DNA from 2 places in the Nitrincola salilacus genome. Region 1 is predicted to be linked to the other one. Evidence: predicted binding sites of a transcription regulator. Region 1 holds the regulator's gene; the other holds the start of a gene.

Region 1 (7,624 bases):
TACGTTTACCTTCAATTGGGTAGTCGAGCAGGTCGGTGATCACGCTGATCAGAAACGCAGCGGTCTTGCCTGTACCGGTCTGCGCCTTGGCAATCAGGTCTTTACCTTCCAGCGCCTGCGCCAGAGTGACCGACTGAATCGGCGTGCAGTATTCAAAGCCAAGATCATGGATCGCATGCATCAGTTCATCCGGCAGATTAAGATCCTGAAACCGGGTTTTGTCGTCCACAGCGGGAACGGATATCTCAAGTGGTGACCAGGTTTTCTTCGTATCGCGACGGCTGTCACGACGCTTGCGCCTGGGTTTTCTGTCGTTATTGGTGGTCTCGCCGGTAGTGCCTGCTGCGTTTTCTACAGCATCTGCAGGTTTGTTATCAGCTTCTGAATTCAAAATATTGCCTTCCTGACTTAAGCATTAAAATTGACGGCGAAAAGGCGGCAGGGAATCCAACATCTGGCGCCCATAACGTTTATTGACGATGCGCCGATCCAGTATAACGATACGGCCATGATCCTTTTCGGTTCTCAGCAATCGACCAACCGCCTGGGTCAGTTTCATTGCCGTTGCGGGTACCATCCAGTCATTGAAAGGATTGCCACCCTGTTGCTCTATCCATTCTGCCATAGTCGCATCCACCGGGTCATCCGGCACGCTGAATGGCAGCTTGGCAATAATCACATCCGTTAAATAGTGGCCCGGCAGATCCACCCCTTCGGCAAAGGAGGCTAATCCAAAAATGATGCTTGGTTTACCTTCATCAAGCCGCAAGCGATGCTGCCGGAGAATCTCACCTTTGGCCAACTGCCCCTGAGCCAGTACGCTATTTTTCACGGAATCATCCAGCCGATCAAGCACTGTCAGCATCTGTTTCCAGGAGCTGAACAATACCAGCACAGCCGTCAGTTGAGCCAGTTCCAGATTCAGATATTCGGCCACCTCTTCCGTATGTTCCTGTGCTCTGCTTGGATCAGTGCGCATCTGAGGCACTTCCAGCACGGCAGCATTGTAGTGATCGAAGGGGCTGAACAGTCGCTCACATGTTGTATCTTCAGCCAGCCCCAGGCTGCTGCAGATACGATCGAAACGCCCAAGCGAAGTCAGGGTAGCCGATGTTACCAGCGCACCAAAGCACGACTCCCACAGATGTTCTCGTAACGTATCCGCCACTGACACGGGGCTGCTGCGACATTCAAAATCCTGCGCATGCCCGGCCTCGACCCTGATAATCCAACGTGCAACCGGAGTCGAACCCTCGGGATCTGGCCGCGCGTAACTGCCTGCCAGCCAACCCAGATGCTGTATCCGACTCCAGAAAACACCAATCTGAGGATACCACAACTCCGCATCGGCTCGCGCGACCTCGCTGCTGGCCCCCTCCATTCCCTCTTTGAGAAGATCAGATATCTGCTCAAGCAGTTGCCCCACCCTGTCGCAACAGAATGCGATTTCCTGAGCCGGCGCATGCCAGCTATCCGGTAAAACACCTCCCGGAAAACGATAACGGGCTGACTGATTTCGTTCGTCGCTGAACTCAAGTAAAGACGCCAATACTTCAAACTGACCCAGTGCACGATACAAATCGGCACCCGGCTGCTGCATTCGCCCGACATAATCGGCCAGTTGAGTAGAACCTGTTTCCTGAGCCAACTGATTGAGTTTTTTCTCAAGAATGCCGATCAGCTTCTGACTGGCACCAATGCGCATGGAGTAGGCAAAATGATTGGAGGCCTTATCTGAAAGATGATGGCCCTCGTCGAAAATATAGAGGGTTTCAGACGGCTCAGGCAGAATCGCGCCGCCGCCGAGCGCCAGGTCAGCCAGCACCAGATCATGGTTGGCCACAATCAGATCCGCTTCCGCCATCCTGTCACGCGAGCGATAAAAGGGGCAGACACTGAAATTACTGCAGCGCCGGTTACTGCACTGCATATGATCACTGGTCAGTGGTTGCCAGAGCTCATCAGCCACCTCAAGCTCAAGGCGATCACGATCACCATCCCACTCTCCTGCCGCGTAGCGCTCCATCAGTGTGCGATAGAGCAGCAATGAAGACTCGGGCAAGCGCTCCTCGATCTCATCCTCATAGAGTGCGATCTGCCCCAGGTTTTCCTGACGCTCCAGGCAATGCTCAACCTTGTTCAGGCACAGATATCGCCCTCGCCCTTTGGCCAGAGCAAAACTGAAGATCAGCCCCGAGTGCTGTGCCAACTCTGGCAGATCCTTGCTGATCAACTGCTCCTGGAGCGCGACCGTCGCGGTGGAGATTACCAGTTTGAGTTCACGACGACGCGCTATCGGAAGAGCAGCAATTAAATAGGCAACCGTTTTGCCTGTACCTGTGCCAGCCTCAACAAGGGTCACATGATTTTCACCCAGACGCTCGCCCTTGTCTCCCTGACGAATGGCACCCAGCACACGCGCGACAGCGCCGATCATCTGCTTCTGAGCAGGCCGGGCACGCAATTCCCTGCTTTCGAGAAAACGGGTGTAGGCGGTCTGAATCTCTTTTTTGAGATCACTTTCGAGCAACAGCAGAACTCCATCAGCGCTGATTTGAAGCGGATATTAACAAAATACTGGATATACAAACAGATTTTTACTTGACGAATCTGAAATACTGTATAAAAATGCAGTGACTGTATAAAAAGACATATGACTATGAAACTGACAAAACGCCAAAGTGAAGTACTCGCCTGCATCAAGCGACATATGGAAACCACCGGTTATCCGCCGACGAGAGCAGAAATCGCACGCGACCTGGGGTTCAAGTCAGCGAATGCGGCTGAAGAACATCTTCGAGCGCTCGCCAACAAGGGCGCCATCGAAATGATCAAGGGCACCTCACGCGGAATCCGGTTGCCGGAGTTCGAACAGGATCTGGGTCTGCCGATCGTCGGCATGGTAGCCGCTGGTTCACCCATACTGGCTCAGGAGCATATCGAGCAGCACTGCACCATCTCTTCGGACTTCTTTCATCCACCGGCAAACTATCTGCTGCGTGTCCGTGGAATGAGCATGAAGGATGTCGGCATACTGGACGGTGACCTGCTGGCCGTACATCAGACACATGATGTCAAGGATGGTCAGATAGTCGTAGCACGTATCGGCGAAGAGGTGACGGTTAAACGTTTTCAACGCAACGGGCATAAAGTCAGCCTGATCGCAGAAAATGAAGACTTCCCCGCCATTGAAGTGGACCTGAAGGAACAGGATCTGGTGATAGAAGGACTCGGTGTAGGCGTTATTCGTCAGGGCAGTTAGCCGGACGCAGGAGAGACGTAATGTTAGCCATTGCCGCAGCAAGAGATGATTCACAGATCGCTGGTCAGCCTCAACTGACACTTGAGAGTACACGCTCAAGCAACAGGTCCAGAGTTGATAACCGACCACAAAGCGACTGCCCCAGTCCGCTGAGCGGAAAGATCACTGAGATAGTACTTCACAGTGATCTGGTTTCGCTTCAGCCGATGATACTGCCCATGCTGTCACAACTGAGCCGTGGTGAGCGCTGGCTGGCCCTTGTTGCACCACCTTCTGAACTGACACGGGATCATCTGTTGCAGGCAGCAACTGACTTGAGCAAAACACTGACTTTGCGTTGTGAAACTGACAATGCTGTTGTGCTGGCAGCCAAAGCACTATGCGCCGGCACCTGCCATACTGTAATTCTCTGGCACCCACAACTGACCCGAGAAGAGCTCAAACGTCTGGAAAATGCCGCACTGGCCGGAGGCAGTCACTGCCTGGCGATACACGGTCACTCACTCTGATATAATCAGAGCCTATGAGTGAATTGGGCCCCTTCCCCTGCTCGATTCACTCAGCCCTCTTTTTGATTGTATCAATCTACTTACTGTTACTTGCTATTGCCGATTGCTATTACAGAGTGCTACGTGGGGAGTGCTATCTACTGAAAACTACCACTCCTGCATACCACTACGCTGACGCTCCACCATATCGCGCAGCGCACTGAGCCAGGACTGATACTCAGCCATCACCTCAGAATCCTCGGCATGATCAGGATTGATCTGCATCACCTGTATCTCAGAATGGCTTTGTGCCGATTCCATTCTATCTGCTTTGAGATTAGTAGCTTGCCAGCAGGCAGCATAGGCCGCCTGCATCTGGCACAACCAACTATCCTCACGTTCCTGCAGAGACTCCAGCTCCAGCACTTCGGGAGACTCCTGCCCAGACTGCTCAAAACACTGGCGCAGGTCCTGCAAGGTGCGAACAGATGCAGAATCAAAGCTGTAACGCTCCGCTATTTCACGCATAAATGCGAGATACGCCGTACTCAGATGAAACAGTATCGACTCCTGAAAGGACTCGATCAGCGCATGCTTGCTCCAACTGGTCGAGTCATGAGCAGCCTTCAAGGCATCAAGATGCAAACGAGCAAAGTTCAACTTCTGGTTCGTCCGTATCAGATAAACATCACTCATAACCTGCCTCTGCTTACTTGGCCTTAGTGGTTTTGGCCGGTTTCTTTTTAGCTGCTTCCACCTGCCATTTACCATTAGTGTAAAATGCTCTCCAGCCGGTTGCCTTGCCTTCAGATTCAGACATCACATACTGTTCCTGCGTTTTACGGCTGTAGCGAATCACGCTGGGGTTACCCTCATCGTCCTTCAGCGGCGCTGAAAGCAGGAAGTGATATTTCGGATCCAATGCTTCTTTATGCGGAATCAGCTCACTGACCAGAGGCGCCCTGGTTTCACGATTTTTGGGAAACTGACTCGCAGCCAGGAATAAGCCACTGGCACCATCACGCAGAATATAGGTATCGTCAACCTTCTCACACTTCAGCTCAGGCATCGGTACCGGATCCATTTTCGGTGGTGCTGCCTCACCACTGCGCAGCAGTTTGCGCGTGTTCTTGCATTCGCTATTGGTACAACCAAAGAATTTACCGAAGCGGCCTGTCTTCAACTGCATTTCAGAACCGCATTTGTCACATTCCAATACCGGGCCATCATAGCCCTTGATACGAAACGCACCCTTCTCAACTTCATACCCTGGGCAGTCCGGATTATTACCGCAGATATGCAGCTTGCGATCCTCATCCACCAGATAGGAATCCATCGCAGTACCACAAAGTTTGCAGCGATGCTTGTTGCGAAGAATGCGCGACTCTTCCTCATCATCCCCGTCAACACTGACCACCTCATCACCGGGAATCAGGTTGATTGTGCACTTGCAGCGTTCTTTGGGTGGCAGGTTATAACCGGAACAGCCCAGAAACACGCCGGTGCTACCGGTACGAATCATCATGTGACGGCCACATTCAGGGCACTCAATATCGGTAGGCGTCGGGGTGTTCGGGCGCATACCGTTTTCAGGACTCTGCGCCGCCTCCAGCGATATCACAAAATCCTTGTAGAACTTATCCAGCAGCTCACGCCAGTCCATCTTGCCCTGAGCGATCTCGTCGAGATACTCCTCCATTCTGGCGGTAAAACCATAATCCATCAGATCAGAAAAGTTTTCACTCAGACGCTCACTGACGATATCACCCATTTTCTGGGCATAGAAGCGACGCCCCTGAACCTCGACATAACCACGCTCCTGAATCGTCGAGATGATCGCCGCATAGGTCGATGGACGGCCGATACCACGCTTTTCCAACTCTTTGACCAGGCTCGCCTCGGAGTAGCGCGGAGCGGGCTTGGTGAAGTGCTGTTTCGATTCAAGATCGATCAATGACAGTACTTCGCCCTTTTTCAGGTCGGGCAGAATGATATCCTCATCCCCTTTGCCTCGACTTGGCAGAATACGGGTATAACCATCAAAGCGCAGAATGCGCCCTTTGGTAACCAGTTCGAAATCACCACCGGCAACAGTCAGACGCGTGCTGGTATATTGTGCGGGCAACATCTGACAGGCAATGAACTGACGGCGGATAAGGTCATACAGGCGCACAGCGTCTGTTTCCATGCCCACCAGATCATCCGGCCCAATCGCAACATCAGAAGGTCTGATCGCTTCATGCGCTTCCTGTGCACCCTCTTTACTGCTGTAACGTATCGGATCTGAGGGCAGGTAGTTTTCGCCGAATTTAGACTGGATATAGTCACGGCACGCTGCCACTGCATCTGTACTGAGATTGGTCGAGTCAGTACGCATATAGGTGATATAGCCAGCTTCATACAGCCGCTGAGCCATCATCATGGTTTTCTTCACGCCATAACTCAGACGCGTACTTGCCGCCTGCTGGAGCGTGGATGTGATAAAGGGTGCTGAAGGCTTGCTGCTGGTGGCGCGGTCTTCACGACTGACTACTGTGAGCTTCTCCTGGCGCAGCAGTGCGGTCAGTTTTTCAGTCTGCTCGCTGGAAGTCGGTCTGAAGTTATCAGCACCATAGCGCATCACCTGCAGCTTGACCTGATCATCCGCATTACTGCGAGTATCGGCAAACACCTCCCAGTACTCTTCGGGAATAAACGCACGAATTTCGCGCTCACGCTCAACGATCAGCTTGACAGCAACCGACTGCACTCGCCCTGCCGACAGTCCGCGGGCAACTTTCTCCCAGAGCAGTGGCGAGACCATATAACCGACAACACGATCCAGAAAGCGTCTGGCCTGCTGAGCATTGACACGACTCATGTCCAGCTCACCCGGTTTTTCAAACGCCTGTTTTATCGCTTTCTTGGTGATTTCGTTGAAGACGACGCGCTTGTAGCGGCTGTCGTCACCGCCAATCGCCTCACGCAGATGCCATGCAATGGCCTCTCCCTCGCGGTCAAGATCCGTTGCCAGATATATCTCGTCAGCCGATTTGGCCAATCTCCTCAGCTCGTCTACCACCTTTTCCTTGCCGGGAAGTATTTCATAGTGCGCATCCCAGCCTTGCTCAGGGTCAACACCCATTCGCCGGATCAGTTGCTGGCGCCCTTTTTTACGCTGGTACTCCAGTTTGTCTTCAGGTGACATTTTACGCGTCAGTGCAGCTTGCTTTGCCCGTTCCTTAGGATCAGACTTACTGGCCCCACCCGTCGGCAAATCACGTATATGGCCGACACTGGATTTGACGACATACTGACTGCCGAGATACTTATTGATTGTCTTCGCCTTTGCTGGCGACTCGACAATGACCAGGGTTTTTCCCATTAAACTAAGTCCTTATTCCTGCAAGCAGCCAAAATCATGCGTGCATATATAAGTGCTGACACTTGAAGGGTCAAGCAACATACAGAAAATAATCTGTTTATCTTTGAACGGTGCTGGTCCTAAAATAGGGACCAATGCAATATTTACGATAGAATCTATAATGATATCTGTTATACCAGAGTGCCAAACAGAATGCTCAGAGACAACCTGGTTTTTATAATTTTGATTGCGGTGGTCGGCGTTGCTGCCCTGCTCATCAACTATTTCATCAATATGCGGGAAAGCCAGCAGGAGTCTCGAAGCTCCCGCTTGCGCTGGCTCAAGGAGCAAGCTGAGCACACCTTGAACGCACTGGCCATTCTCAAGGAGGCGGGCTGTCGTGAAGACATTACCGACAAGCTCAACCAGCACGCGCTGGCCCTGATCGAGGAGATCGGCGTCCTGGCGCCCGACTCAGAGCTGATGACCGATGTCAGCCGGATGAAGGAAACCAGCGACAGAGCCCGCCCG
Region 2 (7,624 bases), 1.6 Mb from region 1:
GCATCAAACAGCGCCTGTTTGACAACCTCAAGATCAGCCTCAGGCACAAAAAAACATAATTTATACATAAATTTACCTCAACTATCCGGGATCGAAAAGTGGATAAAAAAAAGCCCGCAAGAGCGGGCGAGTAAGAAGAACTCTTTGAGTTTAGCGCAAACCGAGCACATCTTGCATGTCATAAAGACCAACCGGCTTATCCTTGAGCCAGGCTGCCGCTCTGACGGCGCCCTTGGCAAAGGTCATGCGACTTGAGGCCTTATGTGTAATCTCAATACGCTCGCCCTCTGTGGCAAAGAGCACCGTATGATCACCGACTATATCGCCTGCACGGATGGTTTCGAAACCTATCTCCTTCTCAGGACGTGCGCCGGTATAGCCCTGACGGCCGTAAACCGCACAATTTTTCAGATCGCGTCCCAGCGCATCAGCGACAACTTCACCCATACGCAATGCAGTGCCGGAAGGCGCATCCACCTTATGACGATGGTGCGCTTCGATAATCTCTATATCGTAACCGGCATCATCACCCAGTACAGTGGCTGCAATCTCGAGCAGTTTAAAGCAGAGATTAACCCCTACACTCATATTCGGTGCAAATACTATCGCCGTCTTGTCGGATGCTTTGCGCAGACGCTCTTTCTGCAGATCATCCAACCCGGTGGTTCCGATCACTATCTGCTTGCCATTGGCAGCACAGAACGCGACGTTACCCATCGACACCTCAGGCGAGGTGAAATCAATCAGCACATCGAACTGATCCAGCACTTGCTCAAGGCTCGGACTGAGCAGAATGCCAAGTTTGCCGATACCGGCAAGCTCACCCGCATCTGCACCCGACAGACTGCTTCCGGGCTCAACGATCGCAGCCGCCAGACGCACGCCGTCGGCCTGCTGGATCGCTTCGATGATAGTTCGTCCCATACGACCGGCTGCACCGGTGACTGCTACTCTGATCATGCGTTTACCATGCCCGAATCTGCTGACCTGATGATCAGGTCATATCCTCAAAGAATTTTTTGACGGAATCAAAAAAACCATGCCGCTTGGGGCTGTGCTTACCCTTGCCCTCTTCGGTCGCGTCCTGGAACTCACGTAGCAGCTCCTTCTGTCGACTGTTGAGGTTAACCGGCGTTTCGACGATCGCTCTCACCATCAGGTCGCCGGTTGAGCCACCACGGACAGGAGCAATGCCCTTACCACGCAGACGGAACAGCTTGCCGCTTTGAGTTTCAGAGGGGATCTTCAGCTTGACGCGACCATCCAGTGTCGGCACATCCAGCTCACCACCCAGTGCTGCATCAACAAAGCTGATAGGCACTTCGCAGAACAGATGTTTGCCATCGCGCTGGAAGATCGGATGCTCACGTACACTGACCTGAACATAGAGATCACCTGCAGGGCCGCCATTGCCGCCCGCCTCGCCCTCACCCGCCAGACGGATACGATCTCCCGTATCCACACCCGCCGGGATTTTGACCTGTAGCGTCTTGACCTTCTCGACACGACCATGACCATGGCAAGCAGTACAGGGATCCGGGATCACCTTGCCGCGACCATGACAGGTTGGGCAGGTTTGCTGAACAGAGAAGAAACCCTGCTGCATCCTGACCTGGCCGACACCGCCACAGGTACTGCAAGTACGTGGACTGGTTCCCGGCTTCGCGCCAGAGCCGTCACAGGTATCGCAGGCGACCAGAGTCGGGACACGCAGACTTTTTTCGCAACCGCGAACCGCCTCTTCAAGGCTTAGATCAAGGTTATAGCGAAGATCAGCACCGCGCTGCACACTGCTGCGCCGCTGACCGCCACCGCCCCCACCGAAGATATCGCCGAAGACATCACCAAAGATATCGGAGAAGTTGCCCTCGAAGCCACCACCATGGAAACCGCCACCACCTTGCCCTTGCACACCGGCATGACCAAACTGGTCATAGGCGGCCTTTTTCTGGGCATCTGACAGCACCTCATAGGCTTCGCTGAACTCTTTGAACTTCTCTTCCGCCTCAGGATTATCCGGATTGCGGTCCGGGTGATACTTCATGGCCAGACGGCGATAAGCTTTTTTGATATCACGATCGGATGAGTCTCGCGACACACCCAACAGTTCATAGTAGTCTTTCTTTGACATAATCCGAATCTGATCCGGTTGTAGACTTCAAATGAAGCCGGACACGACAACGCGGGCATAAGCCCGCGTCGCCACACATACCCTATCGAACAGGCGCGGACAGCTTACTTCTTATCGTCCTTGACCTCTTCGAACTCAGCATCAACAACATCGTCTGCTGTCTGCTTTTCTGTCGCATCATCTGCAGCAGAATCAGCCTGAGCCGCATCGGCATACATCTTTTCAGCCACAGAGGAGATCGCAGCCGTCAGGGCTTCGGTCTTGCTTTCGATGGCAGCCTTATCATCAGCTGTCAGCACCTCTTCCAGCTCAGCAATTGCCGCTTCAATGCTGGTTTTTTCGCTGTCGCTGACCTTGTCTGCGGCATCTTTCAATGTTTTCTTGGCCGTATGAACCATGGCATCGCCCTGGTTACGTGCAGTCGTCAGCTCTTCAAAGCGACGGTCATCATCGGCGTGTGCTTCAGCATCGCGGACCATTTTTTCGATCTCTTCATCACTCAGACCGGTTGAGGCCTTGATGATGATTGACTGCTGCTTGCCGGTTGCCTTGTCCTTGGCGGATACGTTCAGGATACCGTTGGCATCGATATCGAAAGTTACTTCGATCTGAGGGACACCACGTGGCGCCGGTGGAATATCTGCCAGATCAAAACGACCCAGTGATTTGTTCTGTGAAGCCTGCTTGCGCTCACCCTGAACGACATGGATAGTCACGGCACCCTGATTGTCGTCAGCAGTCGAGAACACCTGTGATTTCTTGGTAGGAATCGTGGTGTTCTTATCGATCACTGGTGTCGCAACGCCGCCCATGGTTTCGATACCCAGCGTCAGCGGAGTGACGTCGAGCAGTAGTACGTCTTTCACGTCACCAGACAGAACCGCTGCCTGAATACCTGCACCTATGGCAACCGCTTCATCAGGGTTAACATCCTTGCGCGGCTCTTTGCCGAAGAAATCTGTGACTTTCTTCTGCACCATTGGCATACGTGTCTGACCACCGACCAGGATAACCTCGTCAATCTGGGATGCAGACAGGCCGGCATCTTTCAATGCAATGCGGCAAGGCTCCATAGAGCGATCAACCAGATCCTCTACCAGCGACTCCAGCTTGGCACGCGTAACACGAACATTAAGATGTTTCGGGCCTGACGCATCAGCGGTGATGTAAGGCAGGTTAACATCTGTCTGCTGCGAGCTGGACAGCTCAACTTTGGCCTTCTCGGCCGCTTCTTTCAGACGCTGCAGCGCCAGAGGGTCGTTGTGAAGATCGATACCACTTTCTTTCTTGAACTGGTCTGCCAGGTAGTTGATCAGCGCCAGGTCAAAGTCTTCACCACCGAGGAAGGTATCACCGTTGGTCGCCAGTACTTCAAACTGGTGCTCGCCATCAACATCGGCGATTTCGATAATGGAGACGTCAAACGTACCACCACCCAGGTCATAAACCGCAATGGTCTTGTCGCCCTTGCTCTTGTCCAGACCATAGGCCAGTGCTGCAGCCGTTGGCTCGTTGATGATACGTTTCACCTCAAGACCCGCAATACGACCGGCATCCTTGGTTGCCTGGCGCTGCGAATCGTTGAAGTAGGCAGGTACCGTGATAACTGCTTCGGTCACTGGCTCGCCCAGATAGTCTTCAGCCGTTTTCTTCATTTTCTTCAGAATTTCGGCAGACACCTGCTGCGGCGCCATCTTATTATCTCTCACCTGAACCCAGGCGTCGCCGTTCTCAGCTTTGATAATTTTGTAAGGCACCATCTTGATATCTTTCTGCACTACGTCGTCACCGAAACGGCGACCAATCAGACGCTTGATGGCAAAAATCGTATTATCTGGATTGGTCACCGCCTGACGCTTGGCTGACTGACCGACCAGGATCTCACCATCATTGGTATAGGCAATGATGGAAGGGGTTGTACGATCACCCTCTGAGTTCTCGATAACTCTGGTTTTATCTCCATCAAGGATCGACACACAAGAGTTGGTGGTTCCAAGATCGATACCAATAATTCTACCCATTTTCTACTCCAGTATTTTGCGTCCACGAGCGGGACATGAATTCTGTAAAAATCGTTAACAGTTATATGGGGCCGCCTGAATCAATTTCAAGCGCTGACAATCACCCTTTCGCGACCATAACCATGGCCGGGCGTACCAATCGGCCATGCAGCGTGAAACCTTTCTGCATGACGGCTACAACACTTTTCGGCTCAGCATCAGGGGCATCAACCAACGACATGGCCTGATGCAGCTCAGGGTCAAACGGCTGCCCCTGAGGATCAACCATCTCGACGTTGAACTTGGTCAGAGCAGCGGTGAAGATACTCAGCGTCAGCTCATTACCTTCACGAATGGCCTGAATGCTTGGATCATCACCCTTGCAGGCATCAACCGCCCGCTCAAGGCTGTCAATCACCGGCAACAACTCAGCCACAAATTTATCCAGAGCGTATTTATGAGCCCGCTCGACATCCTGCTCGGCTCGGCGGCGAGTGTTCTGAATCTCAGCCTGTGCGCGCAGTTGCAAATCAGCCAACTGCCCTTTCAGGACTTTAATCTCTTCCATCGCCTGTAACTGATCCAGCCCCTTATCGGAGACCTGATCGGTAGACCCCGTATCTATCACATCATCAGCTGAAGCCATATCGTCGGCATTTGCCTGTGCAGAACCCTGATCACCAGCCTGAGGTGCCTGCTGCTTATCTGCATGCTCCTGAACATCAGCCTGATGTTGGTCTTGCTGCTCATTTGCCATCAGCTCTTCTCCCATTGTTCAATTCTTGTTACACAACTCGTTGCCACCGTATATGGGGATACACTCAGACTATTCAAGGTTAAATAGCGTTTTTTTGCGCTACATTTAACAACAGGGCTTGCAGGCAAAATCAAAATGCCTTATACATTAAACACTGTATAAATAACCATGTAGTGATGCCATGCTGACGCACCTGATCATCCGCAACTTTGCCATCGTAGACGAACTGGATATCGACCTTTCATCCGGCATGACCGTTATCAGCGGCGAGACCGGAGCCGGGAAGTCGATCATGCTGGATGCACTTGCCCTGACACTGGGGGATCGTGCCGACAGCGACACCGTCCGAAGCGGCGCAGAGCGCGCTGAAATCACTGCCATTTTCGATCTGCAACAGATCCCCGAGGCTCGCGAGTGGCTCCAGGCACAGGACCTCGATCAGGATGAGGAGGAGTGCCAGTTGCGCCGCATCGTTACCCGCGAGGGACGCAGCCGCAGCTATATCAACGGCCAACCAGTGCCTTTGGCCCATTTGCGTGAACTGGGTCAGTTTCTGGTCGACATTCATGGCCAGCATGAGCACCAGCGCCTGCTGAAAAAAGAGCATCATCGAACACTGCTCGATCAGTATGCACGCCAGACCGAATTGTCAGATCAGGTACGCAAGGCCTATCATGCCTGGCAGCGCCAGCAGAATGAACTGATCTCAAAGCGCGAACAGAATGCCGAGCAAGACGCTCGACTGCAGTTGCTGAACTATCAGATTGAAGAGCTGGACCAACTGGCCATTCAAGACAATGAACTACAGCAATTGGAGGAGGAGCAGCGCATGCTGGACAATGCCGGCACTCTGCTCAGCACTGGCCACCAACTGCTTGAAATCGCCAGTGAAGGTGAAAATGAAAATTGCATCAGCCTGCTCAGCCACTGCCAACAACTGCTGGCAAGCCTGAACAGCCAGGCACCAGCACTACTGCAAGCTGGCGATATGCTCAACAACGCCCAGATCCAACTGGAAGAGGCAAGCCGAGAAATTCGACACTACCTCGACCTGGTCGAGATCAACCCACAGCGTCAGTTGGAAGTGGAAGAGCGCCTGACACTGATTTACGATGTTGCCCGCAAGCATCGCGTACAGCCTGAACAGCTACTTGAACTGCATCGCTCACTGCAGGGAGAGTTGGATGAGATCCAACGCTCCGATGAAATACTGGAAGAGATGGAGTTGGCCGTAACCGCCGCGCACGAGGATTATCTCACCAAGGCAACAGCCCTCAGCTTGCAGCGCAACAAGGCGGCAGTGACGCTCAACAAAGCAGTGGACCAGCAGTTACACAGTCTGGGCATGATGGCTGCCAGCTTTACGGTTTCCCTTCAGCCACTGGATGCCAGCAAAGGCAGCGCCAACGGCATGGAGGAAGTTGAGTTCCTGATCAGCACCAACAAAGGGCTGCAAGCCCGCCCTCTGGCCAAAGTCGCCTCAGGGGGTGAGCTGTCACGTATCAGCTTGGCGATTCAGGTGATCACTGCCCAGACCAGCGCCACACCGACCCTGATCTTTGATGAGGTGGATGTCGGCATCGGTGGCGCCATTGCCGAAGTAGTCGGAAAAATGCTCAAGGAGTTGGGACAACGCACCCAGGTACTCTGCGTGACTCACCAACCTCAGGTGGCAGCGCAGGGGGATCAGCACCTGTTTGTCAGCAAGCAAGCCAAGGGACAGCTGACACAGACTCGCATCAATCTTCTGGATGAAAACAAGCGCATTCAGGAAGTGGCCCGTATGCTCGGTGGAATAGAACTCACCGAAGCCACCATCCTGCATGCCCAGGAGATGCTGAGCCCAAGCTGATTATTCAGCAGAGGCTCTCGCCTTATTTTTTATCGAAATGGCCGTACAGATAGAGGGTTCTGTCTGTAACCGTGAAGCCATGCTCTACAGCAATAGACTCCAGAAGAGCATTCAGCTCAGGGTTGTTGAACTCAACAACCTTACCCGTTTTCACACAGACCATATGGTCGTGGTCATCTTCGCGCGCAAGCTCGAATACCGAGTGGCCACCTTCAAAGTGGTGCCGACAGACCAGGCCTGCCGCCTCAAACTGAGTCAGGACGCGGTAAACAGTTGCCAAGCCAACATCTTCACCTGTTTCCATCAGGAGCTTGTAAATATCTTCAGCGCTGAAATGCTCGCCCTCTCCTGCCCGCTCCAGCAGCTGGTAGATTTTTACTCTGGGCAAGGTGACTTTCAGCCCTGCTTTACGAAGTTCTTGATTTTCAAGTGTCATAATCTGTCTCTATTCACTATGCGCTAAGGGATATGCAGTGGTAGACTTTATTATCATTATTTATACGGCAAAGTGGAAGTTATTTACCGATGCGAAAGATTTTGATTGCCATCACAGTGAGCTTTCTTGTTTCAGCATGCTCTTTTCCCGGTGTATACAAGATCGACATTCCACAGGGAAACATTGTTACGCAGGAGATGGTGGATCAACTCCGCCCCGGCATGACTCAAAGCCAGGTGCGCTATGTACTGGGCACCCCGCTGGTCACAGACACCTTCAACGATGATCGATGGGACTACATCTACAGCATGAAGCCCGGCGGCGGTACTGTGACTCGCGAGCGTGTCACTATCTATTTCACCGATGGCGAGCTATCCCGCATCAGCGGCGACTACAAACCATCATCTGCCAACAATCAGTAAATGACTGATTAACCTGATGCGCGCCA

Evidence for each region. The regulator LexA, encoded in region 1, represses DNA repair genes until DNA is damaged. The targets are predictions, from matches to a motif close to TACTGTNTANNTANACAGTA.
Region 2: recN (DNA repair protein RecN) is a predicted target of LexA. The motif match lies at 5,041-5,060, and genes of this name have one in related genera.

Annotation. Positions count from the first base shown of each region.
Region 1 is NZ_CP176580.1:2,084,264-2,091,887, reverse strand. It holds partial or broken gene rhlB (ATP-dependent RNA helicase RhlB) at 1-394, opposite strand, end outside; gene dinG (ATP-dependent DNA helicase DinG) at 416-2,530, opposite strand; gene lexA (transcriptional repressor LexA) at 2,660-3,262, shown strand; gene ACK3CJ_RS09905 (SulA-like leucine-rich domain-containing protein) at 3,283-3,771, shown strand; gene ACK3CJ_RS09900 (DUF6586 family protein) at 3,919-4,446, opposite strand; gene topA (type I DNA topoisomerase) at 4,460-7,114, opposite strand; gene ACK3CJ_RS09890 (DNA topoisomerase I) at 7,307-7,624, shown strand, end outside.
Region 2 is NZ_CP176580.1:453,635-461,258, reverse strand. It holds gene ACK3CJ_RS02125 (NGG1p interacting factor NIF3) at 1-68, opposite strand, end outside; gene dapB (4-hydroxy-tetrahydrodipicolinate reductase) at 151-960, opposite strand; gene dnaJ (molecular chaperone DnaJ) at 995-2,131, opposite strand; gene dnaK (molecular chaperone DnaK) at 2,236-4,152, opposite strand; gene grpE (nucleotide exchange factor GrpE) at 4,253-4,903, opposite strand; gene recN (DNA repair protein RecN) at 5,070-6,740, shown strand; gene fur (ferric iron uptake transcriptional regulator) at 6,763-7,176, opposite strand; gene ACK3CJ_RS02090 (outer membrane protein assembly factor BamE) at 7,266-7,598, shown strand.